One region of the Caballeronia sp. S22 genome, then DNA from elsewhere that is predicted to be linked to it. Evidence: riboswitches for the same ligand, from Rfam matches in the RefSeq annotation. Region 1 holds a riboswitch; the other holds the start of a gene.

Evidence for each region. A riboswitch is a leader RNA that binds a small molecule or an ion and turns the genes downstream of it on or off. The one in region 1 is predicted to bind glycine.
Region 2: linked by a shared signal. The riboswitch ahead of ACEN42_RS24785 (D-amino acid dehydrogenase) and the one ahead of gcvT (glycine cleavage system aminomethyltransferase GcvT) in region 1 are both predicted to bind glycine.

Annotation. Positions count from the first base shown of each region.
Region 1 covers NZ_OZ180035.1:218,693-227,747, reverse strand. The annotation lists gene gcvP (aminomethyl-transferring glycine dehydrogenase) at 1-2,903, opposite strand, end outside; gene gcvH (glycine cleavage system protein GcvH) at 2,958-3,338, opposite strand; gene gcvT (glycine cleavage system aminomethyltransferase GcvT) at 3,401-4,525, opposite strand; glycine riboswitch at 4,643-4,772, opposite strand; glycine riboswitch at 4,782-4,885, opposite strand; gene ACEN42_RS01010 (hypothetical protein) at 4,968-5,360, opposite strand; gene ACEN42_RS01005 (hypothetical protein) at 5,363-6,148, opposite strand; gene ACEN42_RS01000 (oxidoreductase) at 6,334-7,380, opposite strand; gene ACEN42_RS00995 (UvrD-helicase domain-containing protein) at 7,527-9,055, shown strand, end outside.
Region 2 covers NZ_OZ180037.1:228,283-237,337, reverse strand. The annotation lists gene ACEN42_RS24800 (MFS transporter) at 1-635, opposite strand, end outside; gene ACEN42_RS24795 (helix-turn-helix transcriptional regulator) at 779-1,597, opposite strand; gene ACEN42_RS24790 (cation:proton antiporter) at 1,655-2,908, opposite strand; glycine riboswitch at 3,024-3,112, shown strand; glycine riboswitch at 3,115-3,219, shown strand; gene ACEN42_RS24785 (D-amino acid dehydrogenase) at 3,285-4,559, shown strand; gene ACEN42_RS24780 (VOC family protein) at 4,599-5,072, shown strand; gene ACEN42_RS24775 (substrate-binding domain-containing protein) at 5,077-6,132, opposite strand; gene ACEN42_RS24770 (substrate-binding domain-containing protein) at 6,360-7,352, shown strand; gene ACEN42_RS24765 (sugar ABC transporter ATP-binding protein) at 7,363-8,880, shown strand; gene ACEN42_RS24760 (ABC transporter permease) at 8,873-9,055, shown strand, end outside.

The DNA of each region.
Region 1 (9,055 bases):
ACGCACGAGCACATCAGGTTGCGATCGCCGTACGCGTTGTCCGCGCGACCCACCGGCGACCAGTACTTGCGCGCCACCAGCGACTTCACCGGATACGCCGCCGCTTCGCGCGTGTACTTGTGCGTCCAGTCGTCCGCAGTGACGACCGCTGCCGTGTGCGGCGCGTTCTTCAGCACGTTGTCGTCGCGATCTGCGCGGCCTTCTTCCACCGCGCGAATCTCCTCGCGGATCGCGATCATCGCGTCGATGAAGCGGTCGAGCTCTTCCTTCGATTCCGATTCCGTCGGCTCGACCATCAGCGTGCCGGGCACGGGGAAGCTCATCGTCGGCGCGTGGAAACCGTAGTCGATCAGACGCTTCGCCACGTCTTCAACCGAGATGCCGCTCGATTCCTTGATCGGCCGCACATCGAGAATGCATTCGTGCGCGACGAGTCCGCCCGCGCCGCTGTACAACACCGGATAGTGCGGCGCGAGGCGCTTCGCGACATAGTTCGCGGCGAGAATCGCGCTTTCGGTGGCGGCGGTGAGACCTTGCGCGCCCATCATCGCGATGTACATCCACGAGATCGGCAGGATCGCGGCCGAGCCGTAAGGCGCCGACGATACCGCGCCGATGCCCGCGTCATCGCGCTTGTATCCGGTCGCTGCCTGATTCGGCAGGAACTTCGCCAGATGCGCGCCGACCGCGACCGGACCGACGCCCGGTCCGCCGCCGCCGTGCGGAATGCAGAACGTCTTGTGCAGGTTCAGGTGCGACACGTCGCCGCCGAACTGGCCCGGCGCGCACAGTCCGACCATCGCGTTCATGTTCGCGCCATCGACATACACCTGGCCGCCGTGCGAATGCACGATGTCGCAAATCTCGCGAACGTTGCGCTCGAACACGCCGTGCGTCGACGGATACGTGATCATGATCGCCGCGAGATTCGCGGAATGCTTCCCGGCCTTCGCCTTCAGATCTTCAATATCGACATTGCCGTTCGCATCGCACGCGACGACGACGACCTGCATGCCCGCCATCTGCGCCGACGCCGGATTCGTGCCGTGCGCGGACGCCGGAATCAGGCACACGTTGCGATGCCCTTCGCCGCGCGATTCGTGATACGCGTGGATGATGAGCAGGCCCGCGTATTCGCCTTGCGAGCCCGCGTTCGGCTGCAGCGAGACAGCCGCGTAACCCGTGCACGCGACGAGCATCTGTTCGAGCTGATCGATCATCGTGCGATAGCCGAGCGTCTGCTCCGCGGGCGCGAACGGGTGAATCTGCGCGAACTCGGGCCACGTGACGGGCAGCATTTCCGATGTCGCGTTGAGCTTCATCGTGCACGAGCCGAGCGGGATCATCGTGCGGTCGAGCGCGAGATCCTTGTCGGCAAGGCTGCGCAGATAGCGCAGCATTTCATGTTCGGAGTGATGGCGGTTGAAGACCGGATGCGTGAGGTAATCGCTCGTGCGATGCAGTTCGGCAGGCAGCGAATCGGTGGCGGCCTGATCGAGCGCGTCGATATCGAACGTTTCGGTCTTGCCCGCGACTTCGGCGAACAACGCGAAGAGCTTGAGCAGATCGTCGCGCGTGGTGGTTTCATCGACCGATACGCCGACTTGCGTCGCGCTCACGTGGCGCAGATTGACATGCGCGGCGTAAGCAGCCTGATGCAGCGCGGTCGTGCTCGCGCCGCTGTCGATCGTGATCGTGTCGAAGAACGTGTCGTTGGCGATCGTGTAGCCGAGCTTCTTCACGCCCGCCGCGAAGATGGACGCCACGCGGTTCACGCGCGACGCGATCGTCTTCAGGCCGCGCGGGCCGTGATAGACGGCATACATGCTGGCCATGATCGCGAGCAGCGCTTGCGCCGTGCAGACATTCGACGTCGCCTTCTCGCGGCGAATATGCTGTTCGCGCGTTTGCAGCGCGAGGCGCAGCGCGGAGTTGCCCTGCGCATCGACGGTCACGCCGACGAGACGCCCCGGCATCTGGCGCTTGAATTCGTCGCGCACGGCCATGTAAGCCGCGTGCGGGCCGCCGAAGCCGACCGGCACGCCGAAACGCTGCGTATTGCCGATCGCGACATCCGCGCCCCATTCGCCCGGCGGCGTGATGAGCGTCAGCGCGAGCAGATCCGCCGCCGCGACGACATGGCCGCCCGCAGCATGGATTGCTTCCGCGAGCGCGCGATAGTCGCGCACATCGCCATTCGCGCCGGGATATTGCAGCAGCACGCCGAACGCGTTCGCGCTCGCGGCATCCGCGGCCGGACCGACCTTCACTTCGATGCCCGCGGGCTTCGCGCGCGTCTGCACCACTTCGATGGTCTGCGGCAGCACGTCATCGGCGACGTAGAACACGTTCGATTTCGGCTTTCCGACGCGTTGCAGGAGCGTCATCGCTTCGGCTGCGGCGGTGGCTTCGTCGAGCAGCGAGGCGTTCGCCATCGCGAGGCCCGTCAGGTCCATCACCATCTGCTGGAAATTGAGCAGCGCTTCGAGACGGCCTTGCGAAATCTCCGGCTGATACGGCGTGTAAGCCGTGTACCACGCCGGATTTTCGAGCACGTTGCGCAGGATCACCGCCGGCGTGTGCGTGCCGTAGTAACCCTGTCCGATCCAGGTTCGAAACACCAGATTCTCGTCCGCCAGCTTGCGCAGCGACGCGAGCGCTTCCGCCTCGCTTTTCGGCTGCGTGAACGCGCCGAGCGGCAGCGTTTCCTTGCGGCGGATCGATTCAGGAATCACCGCGTCGATGAAGGCCGCGCGCGACGCGAAACCGAGCGCATCGAGCATTGCGCGCTGGTCCGCGTCATCGGGGCCGATGTGCCGCTCGGCGAATGCGTCGTGGCATTCGAGCGCGGCGAGTGACAGGGAGGTGCGGTTCATCAGGCGATCCGGGTGTTCGAGCTTCATGTTTTGTCCTGCGATTGCGGCTCTCCGTCGAGCCGCAATCGTCATTGAGATGAGTTATTCGCCAATCGACTTGCCGTAGCCTTCGGCGTCGAGCAGCTTGTCCAGACCGGCGTCGCCCGCCGGCTTGATCTTGAAGAGCCAGCTTTCGTACGGCGCGCCGTTCACCTGATCGGGCGCCGAGGTGAGCGCGTCGTTCGATTCGACGATCTCGCCCGAAACCGGCGCGTAAATGTCGGATGCCGCCTTCACCGATTCGATGACGGCGATCGCATCGCCCGCCGTAACGGTCTTGCCCGCCGCGGGCAGTTCGACGAACACGATGTCACCGAGCGCTTCCTGCGCGTGATCGGTGATGCCGATGGTCAGCGTGCCATCGGATTCGGTGCGGACCCATTCGTGCGATTCGGTGTATTTCAGATCGGCCGGGATGCTCATTGGATGCTCCTTGCGTGGTTCTTTCGTGAGTTTCTTGATCGGAGGGAACGGGCGCGACGGCGTTATGAAAGCTCGACCAACACTCGGCCGTTGCGCACGAACGGAAGTTTTACCACGCGCGCCGGAAGTTGCTTGTCGCGGATGACGACCTGCACCGTGTCCCCGACGGCAACGCCTGTCGGCACGCGCGCGAACGCGATGGATTCCTGCATCGACGGCGAAAAAGTGCCGCTCGTGATCTCGCCGTCGCCGTGTTGCGTGACGACTTTCTGATGCGCGCGTAGCACGCCGCCCGCCTTGCCGTTTTCCTTGATCAGCACGAGCCCGACGAAATTCGCCTTCGAGCCGTTCGCTTCGAGCGCGTTGCGGCCGACGAAATCGCGTTCCGTTTTCAGATCGACGGTCCACGCGAGGCCTGCGTCGAGCGGCGAGACGTTCTCGTCCATGTCCTGGCCGTACAGATTCATGCCGGCTTCGAGGCGCAGCGTGTCACGCGCGCCGAGGCCTGCGGGCTTCACGCCCGCGGCGGCGAGCGCGTTCCACAACGCCTCGACCTGCGTCGCCGGAACGACGATCTCGAAACCGTCCTCGCCGGTGTAGCCGGTGCGCGCGAGCATCAACTCGCCATATTGCGTCGACGGGAAAACGGCCGCGTTGAACGGCTTGATGTCCTGAGTTTGCGTGCGCGTGTCCGGCAGCACTTGCCAGGTCTTTTCGCGCGCGTTCGGGCCTTGCACGGCGATGATCGCGAGATCGCGGCGCGGTGTGATCGAAAGATTGAATTTGCCTTCGGCGTTCAACTGCCCGAACCAGGCGATGTCCTTCTCCGCCGTGCCGGCGTTCACGACGACGCGGAAATTCGTTTCGGAGAAGTAGTAGACGATCAGGTCATCGATCACGCCGCCGTTGCCGTTGAGCAGGCACGAGTAGAGCGCCTTGCCCGGCGTCGTGAGCTTGTCGACGTTATTGGCGATTGCGTGCTTGAAGAATTCGCGGACGGCGTCGCCCTCGAAATCGACGACGCGCATATGCGACACGTCGAACATGCCGGCGTCGGTGCGCACCGCGCGATGCTCGTCGATCTGCGAACCGTAGTTGACGGGCATGTCCCAGCCGCCGAAATCGACCATGCGCGCGTTGAGCGCGAGGTGGGCGGCGTGCAGGGGCGTGTGTTGAAGTTCGGTCATCGGGGCCTCGGTTCGCGAAACAAAAAAGGCCACGCAGCGCACATTTCGCCTGGCCGGATGCGCCTTCGTGCTGCCTGATGCAGCGCGCAAGGCGCATGCCGCGAAGCGGTTGCGATGCGTGACCCCTCTGTCCTCGGTACCTGAGAGATTGCGCGAACCATCAGCGTGACTGATGGTTCATCGCGCGCCCCTTCGGTGGGCAACTGGCTTCATGCTGAAGCCGCTGCCGCTCTCCAGAGTGCGAGGAAACGAATTCCTCGACGCAGTCGGTCCTTTTGCCTGAGAGTTTGCGGGTGTGCCCCTTCGGCGGCGCGGTCTTCGCTGCATGAACGAAACCACGCGCTCTCCCGACGCGTGCGGCAGAATTTACGCGACCGAATTGGGGTTGTCAAACGGATTCGGGCGCGTCTGATGGACGGTGGAGGCGTTGGCTGAACTGTGTTCAGACTGCCGCGGATGTGCCGTTAGTTTGTCGAGTCGCAAATTCATCCGCTCTCGGCAAGAACGCAATGCAATTGGCCACCAGATCTGTTGCATCGTGCTGACGAAACGATTCTGTGAGATGGTAATCAGCAAGCGTTCGCACCTTTTTGAGGTCTATCAGCACATATGCAAGCGCTTTGCCCTTTTTTCCTTCCGCAATGTACCGATCCGCCAGGCGCTGATGTTCTCCGGCTAAAAAGGGATTGGGTGGTAGGCACTTATCCGCAACCAGGAGTGCCTTGTGATATGCAGCGTAATAGGCGCGCGACGCCCCCGATCGCCACTCACACTCGCTGTCGCCCGCAGATAATTGCTGCGCCAAACCAATTAAATCTGCAACGTCAATGCTCATCGTTAAATTTCAATAGAGATACCGCGCGGCGTGAATGATCCAAGCGGGCGGCAAACAAAAGTGATCAACTCCGGATATGCTTCTTCGAATTGCTCGACGAGGCCTTCAGCGATTGCGAAGTTCACGCTGGCACACTGACTGGCCGACTCTTCAACGAACAGTTCGTATCTCATCGTGCATTCGAAATATCGAACAGGACGCGCCCGTCTGATTTCGCAACCTGTTGCGCGCACGATCGATGTCGCCGATTCCAATAGGGCTTGGCGAAGTTCAGCATGAACGCCGGCGGTTTGAAACAAAGTGATCGTGTCACTTAAATCGCGGAGGAAACCATCGTCTTGGCTGAGCAAAGACTCGGCATTCCGAACGCACATTACGTCCGCTGCTTCTTCAAAAAGAAGAACGCCATAAAGCGCACGGGCGGCGTTGATCGCCAATCTCGGATCACTGTGACTTAAAGCTGCAAATTGGCGAGCGTATTTCGCGCCAAGTTCAGGTTCCCCGAGGTCGCACATAAGCGTCGCCGCGTTACCCAGTATCGTCACGTCGCGGTTTGCCAGCGCGTTGGCTGCTTCGACGCAACGAATGCAGTCGCCACGATTTCCTTGCAAGAACGCGATGAACGAGAGTACAAGCCAGCACATTTCCGGCTGGCCCGCATTTTTCTGGAGGAGCGCTCGCGCTTCTCGTTCGATGCGCTTTATCCGGAGCTCGTTTCCACTTGCTGTGATCGTCATGTCGATCACTTCGCTGAGCCATTCCGAGGTAGCGGATTTTGGAAGATTCAATGACGCTTGCTCCAGACGTTAATGCGTGCGTGTCTGGATACTAGCAGCGTCATCGAGTTCATGGATTATCTTGTTAAAAATAAGAAATAAACCACTGTCAACGCGCATTGAAACATTGGAAACGGCAAATAATTTAAGCGGCGTCTCGGTGCCGCCACCAGTTCCACGCGTTGCTCGACGTCGGATTACTCTCCCCGTGCGAACGGCACACTCCGCCCTTCCCTATCACTCTGAATCGCCAGCTCAATAATCGTCATCGTATCGACCGCGTCCTGCGGCGAAACCGGAAAAGGCTTGCCGTCCTGAATCGACGCCGCCAGCGCGCGATAAAACTCGACATACGCGCCATCCTTCGTGGCGAATTCATGACGCAGATCGTGATCGCCATCGACTTCGCGCAGCACGCCCGGCGGATTCTTCGCAAACTCCGCATTGCCCGGCCGCATACCCGAACGCAACTGATCTTCCTGCGTGTCGAGCCCGTTCTTCACGTAACTGCCGCGCGTGCCGTGGATCGCGAAACGCGGCGGCTCCAGCGCCGCGAGCGCGCTCGCGTGCAGGATCACTTCCTTGTCCTCGTAACCGAGCACGAGATGCACGTAATCCGGCGCGTGCGCGTGATCGCGATGCGCCTTCACGAACGCCGTCACCGTCTGCGGCGCGCCGAAGAGCGTCAGCGCCTGATCGATCAGATGCGGACCCAGATCGAACAGCAGGCCGCCGCCGCGCTCCGCTTCCTCGCGCCAGCGCTGCGGCACTTTCGGACGAAAACGGTCGAAATGCGATTCGTAATGCGTGATGCGCCCGAGCCGCCCGCTTTCGACGAGCGCGCGCACCGTCATGAAATCGCCGTCCCAGCGGCGATTGTGGAACGGCGCGAACACGAGCCCTTTCTGCTGCGCGAGATCGGCGAGCGTGCGGGCATCGCGCGCGGAAAGCGTGACCGGCTTGTCGACGACCACATGCTTACCCGCCGACAACGCGCGATGCGCGAGATCGAAGTGTGTGTCGTTCGGCGTCGCGACGACGACGCATTCGAGGCCGTCGACGGCGAGCAGCGCATCGAAGTCCGCGACGATCTGCGCGTTCGGATAATCCGCGGCCGCGCGTTCGGCCTGGCTCGTCGCGATGGCCGTGACTTCCGCCCGTCCGCAGTGCTCGATGACGGGCGCGTGAAACGTCGCGCCGGCGAGGCCGTAGCCCATCACGCCGACTTTCAGTGCTGTGCTCATGCGGGCATCGTCCTGTCGTGAATTCGATCGGTTATTGTGGCACGAACAGGGGCCGGAACCGCGCCGCCGCTATCGTGTTAACATCGCGCTCTCCTCCGCGCGCAGGTTTTCAGCTAAGCGCGCCCGAACTCCAAAAGTCCAAAACGATGTCCGCTGGTCTGAACGCCGCGCAAAGCGAAGCCGTGCGCTATCTCGATGGTCCCTGTCTCGTGCTCGCCGGCGCGGGCAGCGGCAAGACGCGCGTGATCACGCAGAAGATCGCGCATCTGATCGAAGGACGCGGCTTCGAGCCGAAGCACATCGCCGCGCTCACTTTCACGAACAAGGCCGCGCTCGAAATGCGCGAGCGCACCGCGAAGCTGCTCGAAGGCAAGACGCTCACCACGCCCGGCAAGGAAGGCCGCAAGATTCCCGTCAATCAATTGACGATCTGCACCTTCCACTCGCTCGGCGTGCAGATCATGCGGCAGGAAGCGGAACATGTCGGACTGAAACCGCAGTTCTCGATCATGGATTCGGACGACTGCTTCGGCATGGTGCAGGAACAACTCGGCACGACCGACAAGGGCCTGATTCGCAAGATCCAGTCGATCATCTCGCTATGGAAGAACGCGATGGTCTCGCCGGATCAGGCGTCCGTGCTCGCGAATAACGAGGACGAGCATCAGGCGGCGATCGTCTTTCGCAGCTACGCGGCGACGCTGCACGCGTATCAGGCGCTTGATTTCGACGATCTGATCCTGCGTCCCGCGCAGCTTTTCGCCGAGAACGAGCAGGTGCGCGACAAGTGGCAGAACCGCCTGCGTTATCTGCTGATCGACGAATATCAGGACACCAACGCCTGTCAATACGAATTGCTGAAGCAGCTCGCCGGCCCGCGTGCGGCGTTCACGGCTGTCGGCGACGACGATCAGGCCATCTACGGCTGGCGCGGCGCGACGCTCGAAAACCTCGCGCAGCTCGGCAAGGATTTCCCGAAGCTGCACGTCGTCAAGCTGGAGCAGAACTATCGCTCGACGGTGCGCATTTTGACGGCGGCGAACAACGTCATCGCGAACAATCCGAAGCTGTTCGAGAAGAAGCTGTGGTCCGAGCACGGCATGGGCGACACGATCACCGTCACCGGCTGCAACGACGAAGAGCACGAGGCCGAGTCCGTGGTGTTCCGGCTGTCGGCGCACAAGTTCGAGCGGCGCACGCAGTTTCGCGATTACGCCATTCTTTATCGCGGCAACTTTCAGGCGCGCATCTTCGAGCAGGTGCTGCGCCGCGAGCGCATTCCTTATGTGCTGTCGGGCGGGCAGTCGTTCTTCGACAAGGCGGAGATCAAGGATCTCATCGCGTATCTGCGTCTGATCGCCAATCCCGACGACGATCCCGCGTTCATCCGCGCGATCACGACTCCGCGGCGCGGCGTCGGCAATACCACGCTCGAAGCGCTCGGCGCGTTCGCGGGCGCCGCGAAGGTGTCGCTGTTCGAGGCGGTGTTCATGGGCGGCATCGAGGCGCGTCTGTCGGCGCGGCAGGTCGAGCCGCTGCGCACGTTCTGCGAATGGATTCGCCGGCTGTCGGACCGTGCGGCGCGCGATCCGGCGACCGAAGTGCTCGACGACATGATGGAAGCCATCCACTACGAGTCGTATCTCTACGATGCCTACGACGAACGGCAGGCGCA
Region 2 (9,055 bases), on a different replicon from region 1:
TCGAGATAGCGATACACGACGAGGCCGAGCAGCGCCGACGGCAAGCCTTCGAGCAGGAAGAGCCATTGCCAGCCCTTCAGGCCGAGCGTGCCGTCGAGCCCGAGAATGAAGCCGGAAAGCGCCGAGCCGACCGCCGCGGTCACGGGCATCGCGATCATGAACAGCGCATTGGCGCGCGCACGGTATGCGCCGGGAAACCAGTATGTGAGGTAGAGCAGGATGCCGGGCAGAAAGCCCGCCTCCGTCACGCCGACCAGCACGCGCAATACATAGAGCGACGTGGGGCTCGTCGCGAACATCGTGGCCGTCGAAGCGAGGCCCCAAGCGATCATGATCGTGCCGATCCAGCGGCGCGCGCCGATGCGCGCGAGCACGATATTGCTCGGAATGCCGAACGCGATGTAGGCGACATAGAAGAGCGTCGTCGCGAGCCCGAATTGCGTGCTCGTGAGGCCGAGGTCCTTCATCATCGTCAGGCCCGCGAAGCCGATGTTGATGCGGTCCAGAAACGAAAAGAAGAACAGCACGAAGAGGAACCACAGCAGATGCCGCGAGACTTTCGCGATCACCGGTTGTTCGTGCGTGCGGGGTATGGGCGTCGCGTTCAATGCGCCGCTTGCGCGGGTGGATTCCATGCTGTCGTCTCCGGTCGTGTCGCTCTGTCGGACATCTGATGCGTCGGAGTATGAAGCGCGGGATCGGGCCGCCTGTCCTCAATTTGGGTACAGCGCGAGGCCGTCAGCGGATCGGGGAAAACACGGATACGTTCGAACAATTGTCAGACCTTGCCCGGCCCGATGCACAGCGCGAACAGTTGCCGCTGGCTCGAAATGCCGAGCCTGCGGTATGCGCGCTTCTGATACGTGACGACGCTCGTCGCCTTGATGCCCATCGCATCGCCGATTTCCTGCGCGGTGCGGCCTTCGAGCACACCGGTCAGCACGTCGAGTTCGCGCTTGGAAAGTTCGGGGCACAGGCCGCGCACGCGCGCGAGCATGAGATGCGAGATCGGCATGTCGCGCTGCCCACAGATCGCGTAATGATGCTTCGCCGCGTGCGCGATGAGCGGCGCCATCGCTTCGATCAACGCGATCTCGCGCGGATGGTAATTGCCGAAGCGCGTGTCGCGATACAGGTTCACGGAGAGCCACAGATCCGCGCCCGGCTGCACGAGCAGCGACACGCGGTCCGACACGTTCGGCTGGTGATAGCACGCCGCGCGATACGCCTCGTTGGCGATATCCTCGCTCGTCTGCCGATGCAGCACGAGCATGGAGCCGGGCTTCTCGTTGCGCGCCGACGAAACGATCTTCTGATTGCCGTCGAGCGCGTAGAAATGGCGCGCGTAAGTGTCGGCGACATCTCGCAGGAAACGTCCGCCGCGATGATCCGCCACCGACACCGTGCGCGGCCGGTTGCCGAATTCATACGCGAAGATCGTGCATTGCGAAATCGCGGCGACGTCGCCGAGCAGCTTCAGCACTTCGGCGGCGAGCGCGTTGGAATCCTCGCTGCCGATCGACGACACGAGCTCCGTCGCGCGGCTGAGATCCATCTGCCCGTTCGAGGAGACGCGGTCGAGTCGCCAGGAGCGCATGATGGGCTAGACGAGATACGTGTGGGTCCCGCTATTCTAAGCCCGCGCTCTCATCCGCTAACGCGCGATGGCCGAGCGCAGCGCCGCATCGCGGCGCACGATCCAGTTGAAGAGCGGCGTGGCCATCAGCGTGCTGAGCACGGCCATCAGCACGAGGATCGAAAACAGTCCGGGCAGGATCACGCCCGCCGCAAGTCCGATGTTGATGATGATCAGCTCCATCAGCCCGCGCGCGTTCATCAGCGCGCCGATGGCCATCGCGTCGCCGGAAGGCTCGCCGTTCGCGCGCGCGGCCGCCCAGCATGCGATGCCCTTGCCGCCGAACGACGCCAGCAGAATCGCCACGGCCGCGAGCATGATGGCCGGGTCCATCAGCATGTCGAGCCGCGTGTTGAGGCCCGAGTAGGTGAAGAACATCGGCAGCAGAAACACGACGACGAAGGGCTGCAGCATGTCGCGCAACTTTTCCGTCAGCGGGCCGCGCGGCAGCGCGACGCCGAGCAGAAAGCCGCCAAAGACTGCATGAATGCCGATGGCGTCCATTGCGAATGCGCAGAGCGAGAACAGCGCCAGCACGGTGGCGAGCACGCTCGTGGGCAACGGCGCGTGCGGATTCAATCCGGCCGCGAGCCGGCGCAGCAACTTGCCGCCGGCGAAGATCATGAAGAGCGCGAAAGCCGCGCCGCCGCCGATCGCTGCATACGCGCCCATCCACGAGCCGCCGAAGCTCGCGAGCACGATCGCGAGGATGCACCACGCGGCGGCGTCGTCGAATGCGCCTGCCGTCAGCGCGAGCGTGCCGAGCGACGTGCCGGTCAGCCCGCGCTCGTGGATGATGCGCGCGAGCATCGGAAACGCGGTGATCGCGATCGCCGCGCCGAGAAAGAGCGACGCCTCGTAGAGCCGCACCTTTTCCGCGAAAAGACCGGGGATCGTGTGCAGCCACGGCGTCAGCGCGAACGCGAGCGCGAACGGCGCGACGATGCCCGCGATCGACACGCTCATCGCGCTTTTAGCGCGGGCGCGGAAGTGGTCCGCGCGAAACTCCGTGCCGACGAGAAACATGTAGAGCCCGACGCCGAGCTGCGCGGCGACGTAGAGCGTGCCCATGGTCGCCTTGGGAAAGAGCGCCTGCTGCCAGTGCGGCAGCAGCATCCCGAAGAGCGAAGGGCCGAGCAGCACGCCCGCGATCATCTCGCCGACGACTTGTGGCTGACCGACGCGCTGCGCGAGCCTGCCGACGAGCTGGCTCGCGAGCACGATCACCGCGGCCTGGGCGAAAAAATAGACGGACAACTGGGAAGACGGCATCTTTTGAGCAGCGAATAACGGACGACCGGAGTCTGAGGGCGAGGGCGGCGATCTGTCAACGTGCTGACGGGGGCTTGCCATGCGCATTTCGTACCGGTATTGTGCAAGCGTTCGACAAAGCGTCACGGAAGAGTTCGTCCTCGCGACGACGCCGACGGAGCAACCGCCCCGGAAACTCTCAGGCAAAAGGACCGTGCGCGCTGGAACATCTGGAGAGCGGCGCCTTTGCGCGCCCACCGAAGGGGAGCCCAGGCTGCCGGCGTGAACGTCGGGTGGCACGCGGGCGAAACTCTCAGGTACATGGACAGATGGGGCATCGGTGCCGGCTGCGGCATGTGGCCAAGGCCGGCGATGCTCAATCAATCTGGATCATGTCATGTCACGAATCGCCATCATCGGCGCCGGGATCACCGGCGTCACGACCGCTTACGCCCTTGCGCAGCGTGGTTTTCACGTCACCGTCATCGAGCGTCATCGCTATGCGGCGATGGAAACGTCCTTCGCCAATGGCGGGCAACTGTCGGCGAGCAACGCCGAAGTGTGGAACAGCCGCGCCACCGTGCTGAAAGGCCTGAAGTGGATGTTCACGCGCGACGCGCCTCTCCTCATGAATCCGCGGCCCGGCTGGCACAAGTACAGCTGGATGGGCGAGTTCCTGCGGCAGATTCCGAACTATCGTGCGAATACGGCCGAAACCGTGCGCCTTGCGATCGCGGCGCGCGAGCATCTGTTTCGCATCGCGCGCGACGAGAAAATCGACGTCGATCTCGAACGGCGCGGCATCCTGCATTTCTACGCGAGCCGCAAGGAGTTCGACGCCGCATCGAAGGTCAACGAGATCCTGACCGGCGCGGGCCTCGACCGTCACGCGGTCACGCCGGAAGAGATCGCATCGATCGAGCCGACCTTGCGCGGTGCGTTTCATGGCGGCTTCTTCACGCCGTCCGATTCCACCGGCGACATCCACAAGTTCACGCGCGGACTCGCCGATGCATGCGCGCGGCGCGGCGTCGAGTTCCGCTACGACACGTCGGTGACATCGATCGACGAACAGGCGGGGCGGCTCGCGCTCAACGTCGAGCACGCGGGCGAGACGCAGGCGCTCCAGTTCGACGGCATCGTGATCTGCGCGGGCGTCGGCAGCCGGGCGTTCGCATCGATGGCGGGCGATCATCTCAACGTCTATCCGGTCAAGGGCTATTCGATCACCGTCTGCCTCGACGACGCGCGCAGCCGTGATCACGCGCCGTGGGTCAGCCTGCTCGACGACCGCGCGAAAATCGTCACGAGCCGGCTCGGCGCGGACCGTTTCCGCGTGGCGGGCACGGCGGAACTGAACGGCTTCAATCGCGATATCCGCGCGGATCGCATCGCGCCGCTCGTCGAATGGACGCGGCGTCATTTCCCCGATGTATCGACCGCGCGCGTGATTCCGTGGAGCGGCCTGCGCCCGATGTTGCCGAGCATGCTGCCGAAGGTCGGGCAGGGCAAGCGTCCGGGCGTGTTCTACAACACCGGGCACGGGCATCTCGGCTGGACGTTGTCGGCCGCGACGGCTGAGATCGTTGCGGAAACGGTGTCGCAGCGCCTACCTTCGAAGCGCGTGCACGTCGGCGCATCGTCGCAGGTGAGGGTGAATACGCCGGCGTGATATCGTCGGCGCACTGTTCACTGTCCGAAGGAGCGCGCAATGGCCGAACTCGTCAATTGCCTGTGGTTCGACGGTAATGCCCGTGAAGCGGCGGAGTTTTACGCCGCCACCTTTCCCGATAGCCGCGTCGGCGCGGGCCATGCGTCCGCGAAGCCGGGCGTGGGGCAGGGGCCGGAACTGACCGTCGAGTTCACCGTGCTCGGCCAGCGCTTCCTCGGACTGAACGGCGGCCCGAACTTCAAGCCGAACGAAGCGGTGAGCTTCATGGTGCATACCGGCAGCGCGGAAGAGACCGATCGCTACTGGAACGCGATCGTCGGCAATGGCGGCGAGGAAAGTCGGTGCGGCTGGTGCAAGGATCGCTGGGGTTTTTCATGGCAGATCACGCCGAAACGGATGCTCGAGATTTTCAGCGGCCCGGATCGCGAAGCCGCGAGACGCGCGATGGACGCGATGATGACGATGAGGAAGATCGACATCGCCGCGATCGAGCGCGCGGCGGCGGGCGGCTAAAGGCTCAACGATCGAATTCCTTCGTCTGATCGGCTTCCTCGAACATCTTGCCGAAGCCCGTCGGCACGAGCACGACGGAGCGATCGGCGGGATCGTAGTGATCGGCGAGTGCGAAGGCTTCGGAGATGATCGTCTGCACGTCCTGACGCAGCATCGTCACGTCGAAGGACAGATGCGCGGCGAACGGGTCCCAGTCGAAGCAGCCGACGACCGCCGATTTCCACGCATCGGGTGATAACGTCGATGTGAACTGCACGAGACCTTCGAAGGCGGTGATCGAGTTCATCAGCAAGCCCGATGGCAGCCGCCCGAGCTTCTCGTGGCGGACCGCGAGCGCGCGTCTCGCGGACGCGGCGTTGTAGCCGCAGCATTCCACGGTATCGGACGCGGGCGCGATGCGCCGTGCTTCGAACGCATCGCGAAAGCCCGCGATGCGCGTCTCGGTCGCGTATTCGCCTGCCACGCCGCCGAGCAGAATCAGTTCGTCCGGAGATTCGCCGCGCGCGATGAGCTTGTCGATCAGCACATCGGTGATCGCGCGCGCGCCGCTGCGATTGTCCGACACGACCGACGGCGCGCCGTCGCCGGGCAGATCGACGTTGATCGACGGCACGCCAGCCGCCGAGCACAGCGCGTTGAGCGGCGCCGGATTGCGCACGCCGGCGATGAACAGCAATTCGACCCGCTGTGACAGCAGCGTCTCGGTGACGCTCACTTCGACAGCCGGATCGCGCTGCGTGCCGACGACGATCGGACACAGGCCGCGGCTGCGCGCCTGATCCTCGAAAGTCTGCGCGAGGCCCGCGAAAAAGCGGTTGCGGTAGTGCGGCAGCACCATGCCCGCGAGCCCCGATCGCGACAGCCGCAGCCCGCGCGCCTTCATGTTGACGTTGTAGCCGAGCGTGCGCGCGCTCTCCAGAATCCGGTTCGCCGTCTCCTCCTTGATGCGATAACGCGTCCAGGTGCCGTTCAGCACCATGCTCACTGTGGCCGTCGACGATCCCGTCGCCTTCGCGATGTCGTAGATCGTCGACTTCTTTCCGGGGGTATTGCTGACCATCGGGCTTCGCTCCAACCGCGTGTGTTTTCCCAGACGGTAGCCTGTCCGAAAGACGGAACCGAACTAGGGTTTGTCCGAGTCGACCCTGTTGCTGAATAGATTCAGCATACGCCGAACCGGGTTGCTGAATGGATTTAGCGTCATTCGTCCAGACACCGGCGCATCTGGAATTCCGATCACTCAACTGGGCGTCTCCTCGATGTGTGCGGATGTCCTCCGGAGGAGACATGTCCAAGAATATGATTCGCTCGTTGTGTGCAGGCGTGGCCGCATTCGCGTTGGCAATCGGCATGGCCTCGGCGTCGCCCGACAAGCCGGTCATCGGTGTCGTTGTGAAGATCGGCGGCATTCCGTGGTTCAACGCGATGGACGCCGGCATCAAGAAGCGCGCCGAGCAACTCGGCGTGAAGGCGTTCATGGTGGGCCCGACGAGCGCCGATCCGGCGCTGCAGGTGCGTGCGATCGAAGATCTCATCGCGCAGAAGGTCGATGTGATCGGCGTCGTGCCCAACGATGCCGAAGTGCTCGAACCCGTGTTGCAGCGCGCCCGCGCGGCGGGCATCAAGGTCATCACGCACGAATCGCCCAAGCAGAAGAACGCCGACTGGGACTTCGAGCTCGCGTCGGTCAAGGGCTTCGGCGAGGCATACGCGAAGCGTCTGGGCGAAGCGCTCGGCGGCAAGGGCGAATACGCGGTGTTCGTCGGCTCGCTGACGGTGCCGTTGCATAACGCATGGGCCGATGCGGCCATCGCGTACATCAAGGCCAACTATCCGGGCATGACGCTCGTCGGCGACCGGTACGGCGTCGCGGAAGATGTCGATGCATCGCGCAAGACCGCGCTCGATCTGATGCGCGCGCATCCGAATCTGAGGGCGATTCTCGCGTTCGGCAGCCAGGGGCCGATCGGCGCCGCGCGCGCGGTCCAGGAAAAGCAGATGAAGGGCAAGGTGCTCGTGCTCGGTCCGTTCTCGCCGGGGCAGGGCCGCCGTCTCGTTCACGACGGCGTGCTGACCGGCGGCTACATGTGGAATCCGGCGCAGGCCGGCGAAGTCTTCGTGACGCTCGGCACGATGGTCGCGAAAGGTCAGCCGATCAAGGACGGCACGAACATTCCGGGTCTCGGCGTCGTGCATCCCGATGGCCACAACCTGATCGTCGATCAGCTGGTCGATCTCAACGAGAAGACCGTCGACGAACTCGCGAAGTCGGGCCTCTGAGCGTTGCATGATGCGCGAAGCCGCCGCCGCCGAACCTGACCGCACGCCTTTGCTTGCGCTCGACAACATTTCCAAGGTGTTCGGCGGCGTGAAGGCGCTGAAGGCCGTGAAGTTCGACGTCATGCCCGGCGAAGTGTTGTGTCTCGCGGGCGAGAACGGCTGCGGCAAGAGCACCATCATCAAGATCATCAACGGCGTGTATCAGCCGGAGCCGGGCGCGGTGATGCTGATGGACGGCGAGTCGATCGAAGGTCTCGATCCGGCGCGGGCGCGCGAGCTCGGCATTCAGGTCATCTGGCAGGATCTCGCGCTCTTTCCGGAGATGACCGTCGCGGAGAATATCGCGTTCGAGCAGAACCTCGGAGGCCGTCCGCGCTTCGTCAATTACGGGAAGATGAAAGAGGCGGCGCGCAGGATTCTCGCGCGGCTCGGCGTCGGCATCGATCTGAACCGGTCGGTGCGTTCGCTGTCGATCGCGCAGCGCCAGATCGTCGCCATCGCGCGGGCGCTCGTGCGCGATGCGCGCCTCGTGTTCATGGATGAGCCGACGGCATCCCTGAGCCACGCCGAGACCGAGGCGCTGCTCGCGATCGTGCGCCGCCTGTCGGCGGACGGCATCGCGGTGGTGTTCGTGAGTCACCGGCTCGCGGAAGTGCTCGAAGTCTGCACGCGCGTGACCGTGCTGCGCGATGGTCAGTACGTCGGCACGTTCCCGACCGAAGGGATGACGCAGACGCGTCTCACGGAACTGATGACGGGCCGCACCTTCGATTACGAAGTGCGCAAGACGGACCTTTCCGCGGCGCCAGTCGTGCTGGACGTGCGGGCATTGTCGCGTGGCCGCGAATACGCCGATATCTCCTTCGAAATCCGCCGAGGCGAAATTCTCGGCATGACGGGACGACTGGGCGCGGGACGCACGGAGCTTGCATTGTCGTTGTTCGGCATGACGCGGCCGCGCGCCGGATCGATGCATATCGAAGGCAGAGAGATCGCGCTGCGCTCGAATCGCGATGCGATCCGCAAAGGCATCGCGTATGTGTCCGAGGACCGACTTTCGCTCGGACTGGTGCAGCCGCAATCGATCAGCGACAACACGGTCGCCGCGGTGCTCGACCATCTTCTGGACGCGACGCATCTTATTTCTTCGCGCAAGCGCAACGACCTGATCGCGGACTGGATCGCGCAACTCGCGGTGAAGACCGGCGAGCCGGACGATGCGGTCTCGACGCTATCGGGCGGCAACCAGCAACGCATCGTGCTCGCCAAATGGCTGGCGACGAACCCGAAGCTGCTGATCCTGGATTCACCGACTGTCGGCGTGGACGTGGGCGCGCGCGCGGGCATCTTCGCGATCATCCACAAGCTGGCGGCGCTCGGCATGGCGATCCTGCTCATCTCCGACGAAATTCCCGAGGTCTACTTCAACTCGGATCGCATTTTGCACATGCGCGACGGCCGCATCGTCGGGGAATACGTGCCGGGCGCGACGACCATGGAACACATCGAGCGAGACGTCCATGCCTGATCTGCGCAAATTCGGGATCGGTTCGATAGAGGCGCTGCTGATCCTCGTGATCGCCGTGATGATGATCGGGCTGAGCCTCACGACATCGACGTTCCTCACGCTGTCGAACCTGTTCGATCTGCTCAACCAGAGCTCGGTCAACATCATCTTCGCGGTGGGATTGCTGGTCGTGCTG